2 regions of the Streptomyces sp. NPDC058221 genome follow, and region 1 is predicted to be linked to the other one. Evidence: riboswitches for the same ligand, from Rfam matches in the RefSeq annotation. Region 1 holds a riboswitch; the other holds the start of a gene.
The links. Region 1 has a riboswitch for cyclic di-AMP ahead of ACFVW8_RS21640 (M23 family metallopeptidase). Riboswitches for the same ligand answer to the same signal wherever they lie in the genome.

Region 1 (7,167 bases):
GCGGCCCCGCTGATCGCCGCGCCGTTCTTCTCGCTCGCCGGCACCATCCGGGTCGGAGCGGCCGCCCTGGTGGCCGTCGCCGTGCTGCGCCTCTACAGCGGCACCCTTTTTCGGGTCGTGCCCTCCATCGAGCTCCTCACCGTTCTCACGGTCTCGGTCCTCGCGGTCTTCATCAACGCGGTCGTACGGCGCAGCAACGAGCAGCTGGCCTCCGCGCGGGTCATCGCGGAGACCGCCATGCGGGCGGTGCTGCCGACGCCGTCCGACCGGATCGGCGGGCTGCACGTGGCCGCGCGGTACGAGGCCGCGCAGGCGGACGAGTTCGTCGGGGGCGACCTGTTCTCCGTGACGGACACCCCGTACGGGGTGCGGCTGGTGGTCGGGGACGTACGGGGCAAGGGGCTGGACGCGGTGGAGGCGGTGGCGGTGGTCATCGGCGCGTTCCGGGAGGCGGCCGAGCAGGAGCGGTCGCTGGAGGGGGTGGCGCAGCGGCTGGAGCGTGCGCTGGCGCGGGAGTCGAGCCGGCGGGGCGGTCTCGACGCGTTCGAGGGGTTCGTCACCGCCGCGCTCGCCGAGATCCCGCCGGGCGCGACCCGGGTACGGATCCTCAACCGAGGCCACCCCGAACCGCTGCTGCTGCACACGGACGGGGGGCTGGACGTCCTGCGGCCCTCGCTGCCCGCGCTGCCGCTCGGGATGGACCTGGGGGTGTGGCCGGATCGCGCCGACGAGTGGGAGCTGCCCGCCGGGTCGACGCTCCTCCTCTATACGGACGGCCTCTCCGAGGCCCGTAACGGCGAAGGCGTCTTCTACGACCCCGCCGAGCGGCTGCGCGGACGGATCTTCCCGGGGCCCGAGGAGCTGCTGTCCGCGCTGACCGATGACGTGCGGCTGCACACCGACGGGGTGACGACGGACGACATGGCGCTGCTCGCGATCGTGCGGCCCACGGAGGGGCAGCCGGAGCGGCGCACGACCGTCAAGATCGTGGGCCTGGGGGGCGGCACGGGATGACGGGGAGAGGCCGGGGCGGAGCTTCGCGACGGAGGCGCCGCGGTGGTTACCACCGTCCGTGACCGTAAGACGTCACTCCGCATAACATTTGACGCAACGTCAGAAAGCGGATAACGGCCGAAGGGCGATCAACTCGCCCGATTCCACCCGGTTGTGTCCCGTAAAGTCCAGGCCAAGGACGTGAATGATCAGTCGGAACGGCTTGGAATCGGACCCGGGTGTCTATTAACGTTCGATAACGCAGCGCGGTTGTCCCAGCCGCCGTCAGAGGCGGCACCGTGCGCGAGCGCCGAATTCCGCAAGGGAACCGGGGAACCACCTACATGGGGTGAATCGGGCATCTCTGTCTCGTCGAGAGGCGGAGGAACCCGTAGGAGACCTTCCTGCTCCGAACCCGTCAGCTAACCCGGTAGGCGAGAAGGAAGGAAAGGAGTGCGCCCCAGTGGCGTCCAACAAGCCTGCCCCCGAAGCACCCTCCCGGTTCGTCCCCGAACACGGAAATGACTTCGGAACCGGGCCCGGTGCCGCTTATGGCACCGACTACGGAACCGACTACGCAGCCGGTTACGGAACCGATCGGGGCAGCGAGTTCGGCAACGGCTTCCGCACCGACGACGCCGAGTCGGACAAGGCGTGGGAGGAATGGAACCCCACCGAGGAGTCCGTCCGTCCCGTGCGCGGCAAGCACCGCGTCGCCAAGCAGCGCAATGGTCTCGCCCGAAGCTCCACCGTCCTCGGCGTCGGTGTCATCGCGGCCGTCGGCGCGGGTGGCATGGCCACCGCGCAGAGCAAGCCGCCGGTCTCCATCTCTCTACCCGATTCCATCTCGGACAAGCTCCCCGAGGCCAAGTCCCTCCCGGGTGTCGGCGCGTTGTTCTCCGGTGAGTCCGAGGCGGAGAAGGCCGAGGCCGAGACCGCTGCCGCCCCGCTGACGACGGCCGGTATCACCACCACCGAGGCCGAGAAGGGCACGACGGACGCCGGCGAGGCGCTCCGCGCCCGCATCCTCCAGCAGGCCGAGCAGCAGCAGGACTCCGCCGACGCCGAGGCCAAGGCAGCCGAGGAGAAGGCCGCCGCGGAGAAGGCGGCCGCCGAGGCGAAGAAGCAGCAGGACGCCGCCGAGGCCAAGGTCGCTGCCGCGAAGAAGAAGGCCGCGGAAGAGGCGAAGAAGAAGGCGGAGGCCGTGCGGCTGGCCAAGCTCGCCGCCAGCTACGCCATCCCCACCTCCTCGTACACGATCACCTCGACCTTCGGCGAGGCCGGTTCGATGTGGTCCTCCGGCTACCACACGGGCCTCGACTTCGCGGCGCCGACCGGTACCCCGATCAAGGCCATCCACAGTGCCACCGTCAAGTCGGCCGGCTGGTCCGGCGCGTACGGCTACCGCACGGTCCTGGAGCTCGACGACGGCACGGAGCTGTGGTTCTGCCACCAGTCCTCGATCGGCGTCAGCGTCGGCCAGAAGGTCACCACCGGAGACACCATCGGCCGCGTCGGCGCGACCGGCAACGTGACCGGCCCGCACCTCCACCTGGAGGTCCACACCCCCGACGGCACGGGGATCGATCCGATGACCTGGCTGCGCGCCCGGGGCCTGACGGTCTGAGGCCGCTGTACGGTTCCGAGCCGGGGATTCCCGGCTCGTTGCCGTGCCCCGAGCCGCTCGTGGGCCACTGAAACGCCGGCAGTCCTGACGCTCACCCCCCGACGCCGGGGCTGCCGGTCCGCATGTCTGCGCTCGCCCCGGCGGCATGCCGTCGCCGCTGTGGCTGTAGCTGTAGCTGTAGCAGCCATGGAATAGCCGGGGCGGTGCGACGGGTTGTTCCACCCATGACTTCTCTTCGCAAGCTCGGCTCCTCCGGCCTCCAGGTCTTCCCGCTCGCCCTCGGCGGCAATGTCTTCGGCTGGACCGCCGACGAGGCGCAGTCCTTCGCCGTTCTCGACGCGTACACGGCGGCCGGCGGCAACTTCGTCGACACCGCCGACACGTACTCCTCCTGGGTCCCCGGCAACGAGGGCGGCGAGTCCGAGACCGTCCTCGGGAAGTGGTTCGCCGCGAGCGGCAGGCGTTCCGACGTCGTCCTGGCCACCAAGGTCGGCGCCCACCCCTCGTACAAGGGGCTCGCCGCCGCCACCATCAAGGCCGGGGCCGAGGAATCGCTGCGCCGGCTCGGCACGGACTACATCGACCTCTACTACACGCACTTCGACGACGAGACCGTCCCGGTCGAGGAGATCATCACGGCCCTCGACCAGTTGGTGAAGGAGGGCAAGGTCCGGGAGATCGCCGCGTCCAACATCAGCGCGGAGCGGCTCCGTGCCTCGCTCGACTTCTCCGAGCGCGAGGGACTGGCCCGTTATGTGGCGCTCCAGCCGCACTACAACCTCGTCTCGCGCGACACCTACGAGGGCGCGCTCCAGGACACCGCCGCCGACGCCGGACTGGCCGCCGTGCCGTACTACGCACTCGCCGCCGGCTTCCTGACCGGCAAGTACCGCCCCGGTACGACCGTGGACAGCCCCCGTGCCGGCGGTGCCACCCAGCACCTGGAGAGCGAGCGCGGCCAGAAGGTGCTTGCCGCGCTCGACAAGGTGGCGCAGGAGCGGGGTGCCGAGATCGCCACCGTGGCGCTGGCCTGGCTGGCCTCCCGGCCGACCGTCACGGCCCCGATCGCCTCCGCCCGTACGGTCGAACAGCTTCCCGCACTGCTGGCCGTCGCCGAGCTGCAGCTGACCGACCAGGACCTGACCGAGCTCACCGAGGCATCGGCCTAGGGCTGCCGGCCGTACGGGGGTTGCCCGTACGGCTGTTGGCTGTGCGGGGATTGCTCGTGCGGCTGTTGTCCGTACGGCGGTTGCCCGTACGCGGGCGGGCTGTACGGCTGTTGGCCGTAGGCGGCTTGGCCGTACGGGTACGAGGAGTGCGGGCCCTGGTGGTGCGGGCCGGGGCCGGCGTAGGGCTGGTGCGGGCCGTGCCCCTGGTACGGCCCGTAGCCCTGGTACGGCCGGTGCGCGGGCCGTACCGGCCGGGGGCGCAGCCGGCCCGACGCCTGCGCCGCGTACGCCAGGGCGGGTCCGGCGACTTCGCGGCGCTGCCACAGGTGGTGCAGCAGCTCCAGCTCGCGTTCGGCCAGCTCCGGGCCTGCCGTGCCGTGGCGGGCCTGTCGGCGCAGAAAGGCCAGTGACGTCGCGAACGACTCGTACTCCGCGACCGTACGGGCCGCCGCCTTGCCCCGGGCCTTGGCCTGGGACCTGGCGTGCGATGCGGCCCTGGACACGGACTGGGCGTCGGCCGGGGCCGGCAGATGGCCCGGATGAGCGGAGGGGCCGCCTCCAGCTGCCGTCGCATGCCACCGGCGGGCCGCGTCCCTGGCCATGCCGCGGGCCCGCATCGAGGACAGGGCGAGGGGTTCGGTGGGGGCCAGCCAGCCGGCTGCCGCGTAGGCGGGCAGTTCGACGGCCAGGGTGCGCAGCTCGCGCAGGCGGGACCAGATCGCCAGCCACGTCACCAGCCCGAAGGCGGGCACCATGAAGGCCCCGTACACGATGTAGAAACCGTACGGGCCGAACGTCGACGACCCGTTCCACAGGGCGTGCATGCCCATCGCGAGGACCAGGCCGAGCAGGGGCAGCGCGATGCGGCGGAACCGCCCGCGGTGCGCGCTGCCCGCCGCGATCCCGAAGCCGATGCCGGTCATGACGGTGAAGAGCGGATGCGCGAACGGCGACATCACCGCCCGTACGAAGAACGTCGCGACGGTCACGGACGCGAACCCCGAGCCCAACTGCTGGTCCTCGCCGAAGGCGTTGCCCAGGTACAGGATGTTCTCGGTGAAGGCGAAGCCCGTCGCGGCGAATCCCGCGACGACCACGCCGTCGACGATCCCGTTGAACTCCCGTCTTCGGAACAGGAAGAGCAGCAGCACGGCCGTGGCCTTGGCGCTCTCCTCGACGACGGGCGCTATGACCGTGGCGCCCAGGGTGTCCGCGCTGCCCGGGTCGGCGGTGGCCGTGGCGATCCACTCGGTCGCGAAGGAATTCGCGATGATCGCGACCAGGGCGGCCGCGCAGGCGCCCCAGGCGAAGGCGAACAGCATGCTGCGCCACGGGCCCGGCTCCACCCGGTCCAGCCAGCGGAAGGCCGTCATCAGCAGGGGGACGGGCAGGACAGCCAGACCCAGACCGACGAGGAAGCCCTGCGTCCCCGTCTGGTCGCGGACCAGGGCCAGGATCACCAGACCGCACAGGGCCAGCACGGTGAAGACGGCGACGACACGGAGCGTCCGGCTCCGCCAGAGCATGCTGACGCGGCGCGGACGGTATCGCCACTGGCCCCGCTCCGGCACAGCCGCCAGGATCTCGCCGACCCGCTGCTCCTCGAGCACCGGGACGGAAGGCTGTGACTGCCGCTGCTGCTGGACAGAACCGTCGGACGACACCCCACGACCCTAACGAGACGGACTGACAACGGCCATGGCGTATCACCTGGCCCGGTCCACCGGGGAGCGGTGGCCGGGGAGTGGTGAACGGTCAGTGGCGAGCGGTCAGTGGCGGGCGAAGAGCAGGTCGTGCACGACATGGCCCTTGTCCAGGCCCTGTCCCTCGAACCGGGTCAGCGGCCGGAAGGCGGGCCGTGGTGCGTAGCCGCCGTCCGCCGTCGTGTTCTCGAAGCGCGGGTGTGCCGTCAGCACCTCGAGCATCTGCTCGGCGTACGGCTCCCAGTCGGTCGCGCAGTGCAGGACCGCTCCGGGCCGCAGCCGCTGCGCCACCAGGTCGAGGAACTCCGGCTGGATCAGCCGGCGCTTGTGGTGGCGGGACTTGGGCCACGGGTCGGGGAAGTACACCCGGAGCCCGTCCAGTGCGTCCGGCTTCAGCATCTCCCGCAGCAGGATGATGGCGTCGCCGTTGGCGACCCGGATGTTGGACACACCGTTCCGGTCCGCGAGACGGAGCAGGTTGCCCTGGCCCGGGGTGTGCACATCGACCGCGAGGATGCCGGTGCCGGGGTCGTCGGCGGCCATCTGCGCGGTGGCCTCGCCCATTCCGAAGCCGATCTCCATCACCACCGGCAACCCGTCGAACAGCTCCGGCAGATCGAGGGCGCGCAGCCCGTCGATGTCCAGGCCCCACTTCGGCCAGAGCCGCTCCAGGGCGTCCTGCTGGCCGGGCGTGACCCGGCTGCGGCGCGGCTGGAAGCTGCGGATCCGGCGCTCGTGGTGCGAGCCGGCCGGATCGGCGGCGGGGCCGCCGGGGAAGCGGGGATCCTGGCGCAGCCTGCGCCGGCGGTCCAGGGCTGCGGCACGCAGCTCGTCCGGGATCCCGGCGGTGGCGGGCACGGCCGCGGAGCCGGCTTCGGGCGCGGTGGGCGCCCCGGGCACGGCCGCGGAATCGGCCTCGGGCGGGACGGGTGGGTGGCCGGCGCCGGGCGCGACCGCCGTCGGTTCGGCTCCGGGCGCGGCGTCGCCGGGCGTCGCGGGGGAGGGGTTCATGGGCTCAGACACAATGCCCTGATTCTACGGCGGGCGGCTTCCACCCCGTCCCCTGTGCCCGCAGGAGCGCCCTGCGCGCCACCTCCCGCCCGATGGGCAGCGAGGCGGTGGCGGCGGGCGACGGGGCGTTGAGCACATGCACGGTGTGCGGGGCCTCGCGGATCAGGAAATCGTCCACCAGGGTGCCGTCACGGAGCACGGCCTGGGCCCTGACCCCGGCGGGGGCGGGCCGCAGATCGGCCTCTGTCACATCGGGCAGCAGCCGCCGCACGGCCGCCGTGAACGCGTGCTTCGAGAGCGAGCGGCGCACCTCGCCCGCCCCGTACCGCCAGTGTCTGCGGGCGATCCGCCAGGAGCCCGGCCAGCTCAGCGTGTCCATCAGCTCGCGCGGGCGCACGACCGGCCAGCCGTAGCCCTCCCGGGCCAGCGCGGGGACCGCGTTCGGACCGACGTGGACGCCGCCGTCGTGGCCGCGGGTCAGATGCACACCGAGGAACGGGAACGCCGGATCCGGCACCGGATAGACCAGGCCGCGCACCAGGTCGGGCCGGGCCAGCTCGTAGTACTCGCCCCGGAAGGGCACGATCCGCACCCCCGGGTCGTCGCCCGCGAGCCGCGCCACCCGGTCGCACTGCAGTCCGGCGCAGTTGACCAGCACCCGGGC
Region 2 (7,167 bases), on a different contig from region 1:
CGGTCAGTAGTTGGAGAGGCGGCGCGGGCCGATGTCGGTACGGGCCGGGGGCGGTGAGAGCCGGACGCTCGCGCCGAGGACCGTCAGCCCCTGGGTGGCGACCACGACCGGTTCCAGCGCGATGGAGACCACCTCGGGGTGGTCGTCGACCAGCAGGGAGACGCGCAGCAGCAGCTCTTCCAGTGCCGCGGTGTCCACGGGGGCCGAGCCGCGCCAGCCGAAGAGCACCGGGGCGGCCCGGATCGAGCGGATCAGCTCGGCGGCGTCCCGGTCGGTGGCCGGGACGAGCCGGTGGGCGGTGTCGCCGAGGAGCTCGGACGGCGCCCCTGCCAGGCCGAAGGAGAGGACGGCGCCGGCGGCCGGGTCGATCGTGGCCCGTACGACGGTGTCGACACCGCGCGGTGCCATGGCCTGCACGACGGGCCTGAGCTCGGCGGGCTTGCCCAGCAGGTCGGTCAGTTCGCCGAACGCGCGGCGCAGCGCGGGCTCGGTGGCGAGGTCGAGCCGGACACCGCCCAGGTCGGCGCGGTGGCGCAGATGGGGTGCGGTGGTCTTCAGCGCGACCGGATAGCCGAGCTGCGCGGCTGCGGCGACGGCTGCCTCGGCGTCGGGGGCGGGCAGCGTGGGCCGGACGGCGATGCCGTAGCAGGCCAGGAGTGCGCGGGCCTCGTCGTGCGCCAGGGGCCTGCCGCGCGGATCGGGGTCCTTGCCGAGCAGGGCCTCGATACGGGCGGCCGCGCCCGCCTCGTCGATGGTGTCGTCGAGGAACTCGGGCACCTTGCCGGGGATCGCAGCCTGGCGTCGCCACTGGGCGTACTTCACGGCTTCGGCGAGCGCCCGGACGGCGCGTTCGGCGGCGGGGTAGGCGGGGATCCGGCCGGCGGCGCGGGCCTCTGCTGGTTCGGTGGCGGACCCGCCCGGAGGCGTCGCCGGAGCCGGCGTCGTGGCGGGGGCTCCGCCCGAGGGCCGTCCGGGCGCCGTGACGCCGGGTGTGGCCGGGACCGGGCGCTGCTGGGCCACCGTGCTGGTGGCGGCGGCCAGGGCCTCCGCGAGACCGCCGATCTCCACGTGGACGACGGCCACCGGCTTGGCGGGGCCCGCGGCGGCTGCCGTGTGCAGGGCGGTGGCCAGCACCTCGCCGTCGCCCTGCTCCGCCTCACCGTCCTCGCCCACCCAGGGGATCGCCGTCACGATCACCGCGTCACAGCCCTCGTCGGCCAGCGCCTCGGCCAGCGCGTCCCGGAAGTCCTGCGGGGTGGCACCGGTGGTGAGGTCGCGAGGCGGGCGCGGGCGCAGCCCCTCGGCCAGGCAGGCGTCGTACGTGAGCAGGCCGAGGGACTCGGAGTTGCCGAGGATCGCGACGCGTCCGCCCGCCGGGAGCGGCTGGTCGGCGAGGAGCAGGCCGGCGTCCACCATCTCCGTCACCGTGTCGACGCGGATCACCCCTGCCTGCCGCATCAGCGCGGAGACGGTGGCGTCCGGGATCCGGCTGATGGGCACGGCGTGGCCGGGCGGGGTGGAGCCGCTGTGCCGGGCGCCCTTGACCACGACCACCGGCTTCACCGCGGCGGTACGCCGGGCGAGGCGGGTGAACTTGCGGGGGTTGCCCAGCGATTCGAGGTACAGCAGGGCGACGTCGGTGTCCGCGTCCTCGTACCAGTACTGGAGGAAGTCGTTGCCGGAGATGTCGGCGCGGTTGCCCGCCGAGATGAAGGTGGAGAGTCCCGCACCGCGCCGGTAGAGCCCGGAGAGCAGGGCGATGCCGATCGCGCCGGACTGGGTGAACAGGCCGATGCGTCCGGAGTCGGGCCGTTCGGGGGCCAGGGAGGCGTTCAGCCGGACGGCTTCGGAGTTGTTGATGATGCCGAAGGCGTTCGGGCCGATGATCCGCATGCCGTACGAGCGGGCCTGGCGCACCAGTTCGCGCTGCCGTTCGCGGCCCTCGGCGCCCCACTCGGCGTATCCGGCGGAGAGGACGACCAGCCCCTGGACGCCGTGTTCCCCGCAGTCGGCGACGGCTTCGGGCACCCGCTCGGCGGGCACGGCGACCACGGCGAGGTCGACGGTTTCGCCGATCTCGCCGAGGGAGCGGTGGGCGGGCACCCCGTCGATGGTGCCCTGATCCGCGGCGAAGGCGCTGTTCACCGCGTAGGTACGGCCGGTGAATCCCGCGCCCAGGAGGTTGCGCAGGACCGTACGGCCGACCCCGCCGGGGTTGCGTCCGGCGCCGATGACGGCGACGGAGCCGGGGGCGAGGAGCCGCTGCACGGACCGTGCCTCGGCACGCTGCTCGCGGGCACGCTGGACGGCGAGCGATTCGGCGGTCGGTTCGAGGTCGAGGGTGAGGTGGACGGAGCCGTCCTCGAAGCTGCGCTGCTGGGTGTATCCGGCGTCCCGGAACACCTTGATCATCTTGTTGTTGGCGGGCAGCACCTCGGCGGCGAAACGGCGGATGCCGCGTTCCCGGGCGACGGCGGCGATGTGTTCGAGCAGGGTGGAGGCGACCCCGCGGCCCTGATGCGCGTCCTGGACGAGGAAGGCCACCTCCGCCTCGTCCGCAGGGGCCGACGCGGGCCTGCCGTGCGCGTCGATCCGGTCGTAGCGGACCGTGGCGATGAACTCGCCGCCCACCGTGACGGCGAGTCCCACCCGGTCGACGTAGTCGTGATGGGTGAAGCGGTGGACGTCCTTGGCGGAGAGCCGCGGGTACGGCGCGAAGAATCGGTAGTACTTCGACTCGGGCGAGACCTGCTCGTAGAAGCTGACCAGCCGTTCGGCATCGTCCGTGGTGATCGGCCTGATCCGCGCGGTGCCGCCGTCGCGGAGCACCACGTCCGCCTCCCAGTGATCGGGGTAGGCGTGATGCGGACTCTGCTCCACAGAGGGCTCCATGGGCAAAGCCTACGGCTCGGTCACCGGTCGCGTGGGGGCCGGGGCCGGGGCAGTCTGGGGGTGGCCGGCCGACGGCAGGACGCGGGCCGCGGACGGGCCGCGGGTCGGCCGGAGCATTGCGCACTGCATGAGAGACTGGTCTAGACAACCATTGATTCGTGAAGGGCAGAACCATGGCTGAGCGCCGCGTCAACGTCGGTTGGGCCGAGGGCCTGCACGCCCGCCCCGCATCCATCTTCGTCCGTGCCGCCACGGCTTCCGGCGTCCCCGTGACCATCGCCAAGGCCGACGGCAACCCGGTGAACGCCGCGTCCATGCTCGCGGTGCTCGGGCTCGGCGCGCAGGGCGGCGAGGAGATCATCCTCGCGTCCGACGCCGACAACGCCGAAGCCGCTCTGGACCGCCTGTCCAAGCTGGTCGCCGAGGGGCTCGACGAGCTCCCGGAGACCGTCTGATCCAGCGGTCACGACTGCCGGAATTCCTGCGGATGAGCCGCGGCCCCCTCGACCGGGAGCCGCGGCTCTTTCGTTTACACAAGGAGCCGGCCAATCCGGACAGGATCCGGACAGGCCACTTCACCGAATTCAGTGCAGCACCGAATTCAGGGCAGCAAAAAGAAGCCCCCCTGAATACTGTTATTTGTATACGGCGTAATTGTTAAAGCCGGCCGCTCGGGGTGTTTACGACATGTTGCGAAGTCCTCACCCGGCCGGCGCGGGGAACGGTGCCGGAACCCGGCCGGTCCGGGCGGCGCAGCCGGTGTGCGTCGGTGGCCCGCTCGGCGTGCTGGGCGGCCAGCACTCTCGCCCGCTCCGCGTCGCCGCGCGCCACAGCGTCCACGATGGCCCCGAGCTCGGCCCAGGAGTCGGCCGGACGGGCCGGCTGGTCGACCACGTACATCCAGGCGATCTTGTGCCGGAGCTGGGTGAGCAGGGCGATCAGGCCGGGGCTGCCGGAGGCCTGGGCGAGCGTCTCGTGGAACCAGCCGCCCAGTGAGCGCAGGTCCTCGCCCTCACCCCGGCGCGCCCGCTCCTGCCCCAGCCTGACCAGACCGCGCAGCACCTTCAGGTGGGCGTCGGTGCGGCGCCGGGCGGCGCGGGCCGCGCCGAGCGGCTCCAGCAGCATCCGGACCTCCAGCAGATCGGCCGCCTCCTGCTCGTCGGGCTCGGCGACACAGGCCCCGGCGTGCCTGCGGGTGACCACGAAACCCTCGGACTCAAGGGTGCGCAGCGCTTCGCGCACCGGGACGCGGGAGACCCCGTAACGGCGTGCGAGCACCTCCTCCGTGAGTCGGCTGCCGCGTTCGAAGACACCCGAGACGATGTCGTCACGGATTGCCGTGCATACCGAATGCGCCGGAATGCGCATGTCCGAACCTCCGCCTTAATCCCCGCGAAACGCGGCCGATCGACGCCTATCCTGTGACTCTATTGCAATGCCGCCGCATTTCCGATGCCGGGTGGAAATTCATGAATATCTTTTGGTCACCGAGAGGTTCGGGAACGGGTGCCACGCCCTGCTCCGGCGGCCGGGCACGCCGAAGGCCCCGGCGTTGGTGCCGGGGCCTTCAGCGAGGTGGTCCGCTTCGGTCAGACGGTGACGCCGTGGGCGCGCAGGTAGGCGACCGGGTCCATGTCGGAGCCGTAGGACGGCGTGGTCCTGGCCTCGAAGTGGAGGTGCGGCCCGGTGGAGTTGCCGGTCGATCCGGAGAGACCGATCTGCTGCCCCTGGCCGATGCTCTGCCCCACGGAGACTCCGATCGAGGAGAGGTGGCCGTACTGGGTGTACGTGCCGTCCGTCATCCGGAGCACGATGTTGTTGCCGTACGCGCCGCCCCAGCCGGCCTCGACGACCGTACCGGCGCCGACGGCGACGACGGAGCTGCCGGACGCGGCGTGGAAGTCGATGCCGGAGTGGCTGCCGGAGGACCACATGGAGCCGCTGGACTTGTAGCCGGTGCTCACGTAGGAACCGGCGACGGGGAGCTGGAAGGTGCCGAGCCGGGCGCGTTCGGCGGAGCGGGCGGCACGCGCCTTGCTCTCGCGGGCCTTCTCGGCGCGGGCGGCGGCCTTGGCCTTCGCGGCCGCCCTGGCCTTGGCCTCGGCCTTCTTCTTCGCCTTCGCTTCGGCTTCCGCCTTCGCCTTGGCGGCGACGTCGGCCTGGTGCTGCTGCACGTCCGCCTGCGCCGCGATCCGGTCGGCGAGGTCACCCTCGATGGCGATGACCTGGGTGAGGCCGGTCTCGCCGGTGACAGGGGTCTCGGTGTCCGCGGCGAGGGCCGGAGAGGCCATGGAGCCGATGACGCCGGTGGTGGCCAGGGTCGCGATGCCGACGGCCTTCGCGCCGCAGCGCGTCAGACGGCTCGGGGCACGGTGCTTCCCGGTGGCACGGGTGAACGCCATGAAGTGGCTGGTCCTTTCCTTCCTTCTCGCCTACCGGGTTAGCTGACGGGTTCGGAGCAGGAAGGTCTCCTACGGATCCACCAGCCTCACAGAGGCACGGGCATCCGATTCACCCCAGGGACTGCGTGGGTCCCCGGCTCCCCCGGCTCGCGCCTGACGGGGACTCGGCGATGGCTGTCCGGTACGTCGCGGATGCGGCATACGGGTGACGGACAGCCGGGCCGACGCTAGGCGGGGGTGCTTCTCCGCACCAAACGGACAGGCCGCTTTGTAGCGCATCCCACAGGACAGACAGGCGACCTCTCCCCCAAAGCAGGCAAAAGGGAAAGCCTCCGGCGGTTCAGTGACTGCCGGAGGCTTTCCCTTTTGCCCTGCTGTCAGGGTGATTGACCGGTCAGCCGGTGACGACCGAGACCTCGCCGATGCCGAGCGCCCTGACGGGCTCCTCGATCTGTGCGGCGTCCCCGACGAGGACCGTGACCAGCCGGTCCCCCGGGAAGGCGTTGACCACGGCCGCCGTGGCCTCCACCGTGCCCGTGTCCGCCAGGCGCGCGTACAGCTGTGCCTGGTAGTCGTCCGGGAGGTGCTGCTCGACCTGGTCGGCGAGGGTGGCCGCGACGGAGGCCGCCGTCTCGAACTTCAGCGGGGCGACGCCCACGAGGTTCTGCACGGCCGTCTCGCGCTCGGCGTCCGTCAGGCCCTCGGCGGCCAGGGTCCGCAGCACCTTCCACAGGTCCTCCAGCGCCGGACCGGTGGACTCGGTGTCCACCGAGCCGCTGATGGCCAGCATCGCGGCGCCGGTCGCCCCCGTGGCGGAGTCCGCGGCCGAGGAGCGCAGCACCTGGGCGAAGGCACGTACGCCGTAGGTGTAGCCCTTCTCCTCGCGCAGTACCCGGTCGAGCCTGGAGGTGAGCGTGCCGCCCAGGCAGTAGGTGCCGAGCACCTGGGCCGGCCAGACGCTGTCGTGCCGGTCGGCGCCGATCCGGCCGATCAGCAGCTGCGTCTGCACCGCGCCGGGGCGGTCCACGATGACCACGCGGCCGGTGTCGTCGGCGGTGATCGGCGGGACGGGGCGGGGCTGGGAGGTGTTGCCCGACCAGTCGCCGATGGTGTCGGCGAGCAGTGCGTCCAGGTCGATGCCGGTGAGGTCCCCGACGACCACCGCGGTCGCGGTGGACGGCCGCACATGGGCGTCGTAGAAGGCGCGCACGGCCGCGGAGTCGATCCGCTCCACGGTCTCCTCGGTGCCCTGGCGCGGGCGCGACATACGGACGGTGGCCGGGAAGAGCTCCTTGGAGAGCTGCTTGGCCGCGCGCCGGGCCGGGTTCGCCTGCTCGTGCGGGATCTCGTCGAGCCGGTTGTTCACCAGCCGCTCGATCTCGCTGTCGGCGAAGGCCGGTGCCCGCAGGGCCTCGGCGACCAGGCCGAGCGCCTTGGCCAGCCGGGACGCGGGCACCTCCAGGGAGACCCGGACGCCGGGGTGGTCGGCATGGGCGTCCAGGGTGGCGCCGCACCGCTCCAGCTCGGCGGCGAACTCCTCCGCGCTGTGCTTGTCGGTGCCCTCGGACAGGGCGCGCGACATGATCGTGGCCACTCCGTCCAGACCCTCGGGCTCGGCCTCCAGCGGGGCTTCGAGGAAGATCTCGACGGCGACGACCTGCTGGCCGGGGCGGTGGCAGCGCAGCACCGTGAGGCCGTTGGGCAGGGAGCCGCGCTCAGGCGCGGGGAAGGCCCAGGGCCTCGCCGCTCCGGGGGCGGGCTGCGGGTGGTACTCCATCGAAACTCCAGTCGCGGCAGCGTCGCTCACTTGTCCGCTCCTTCGTGCGCGTCGGTGTCGTTGGCGGCGCCGTCTTCCGCCTCTTCGGCGGGCTCC

Region 2: another riboswitch for cyclic di-AMP. It lies ahead of ACFVW8_RS28615 (M23 family metallopeptidase); the one in region 1 lies ahead of ACFVW8_RS21640 (M23 family metallopeptidase).

Annotation. Positions count from the first base shown of each region.
Region 1 covers NZ_JBHVWF010000067.1:14,002-21,168, forward strand. The annotation lists gene ACFVW8_RS21635 (PP2C family protein-serine/threonine phosphatase) at 1-1,014, shown strand, start outside; cyclic di-AMP (ydaO/yuaA leader) riboswitch at 1,292-1,445, shown strand; gene ACFVW8_RS21640 (M23 family metallopeptidase) at 1,457-2,620, shown strand; gene ACFVW8_RS21645 (aldo/keto reductase) at 2,845-3,789, shown strand; gene ACFVW8_RS21650 (PrsW family glutamic-type intramembrane protease) at 3,786-5,399, opposite strand; gene trmB (tRNA (guanosine(46)-N7)-methyltransferase TrmB) at 5,559-6,503, opposite strand; gene lhgO (L-2-hydroxyglutarate oxidase) at 6,508-7,167, opposite strand, start outside.
Region 2 covers NZ_JBHVWF010000112.1:15,804-22,970, reverse strand. The annotation lists gene ACFVW8_RS28630 (GNAT family N-acetyltransferase) at 4-2,892, opposite strand; gene ACFVW8_RS28625 (HPr family phosphocarrier protein) at 3,066-3,347, shown strand; gene ACFVW8_RS28620 (GntR family transcriptional regulator) at 3,550-4,260, opposite strand; gene ACFVW8_RS28615 (M23 family metallopeptidase) at 4,482-5,294, opposite strand; cyclic di-AMP (ydaO/yuaA leader) riboswitch at 5,307-5,474, opposite strand; gene ACFVW8_RS28610 (M16 family metallopeptidase) at 5,689-7,071, opposite strand; gene ACFVW8_RS28605 (M16 family metallopeptidase) at 7,098-7,167, opposite strand, start outside.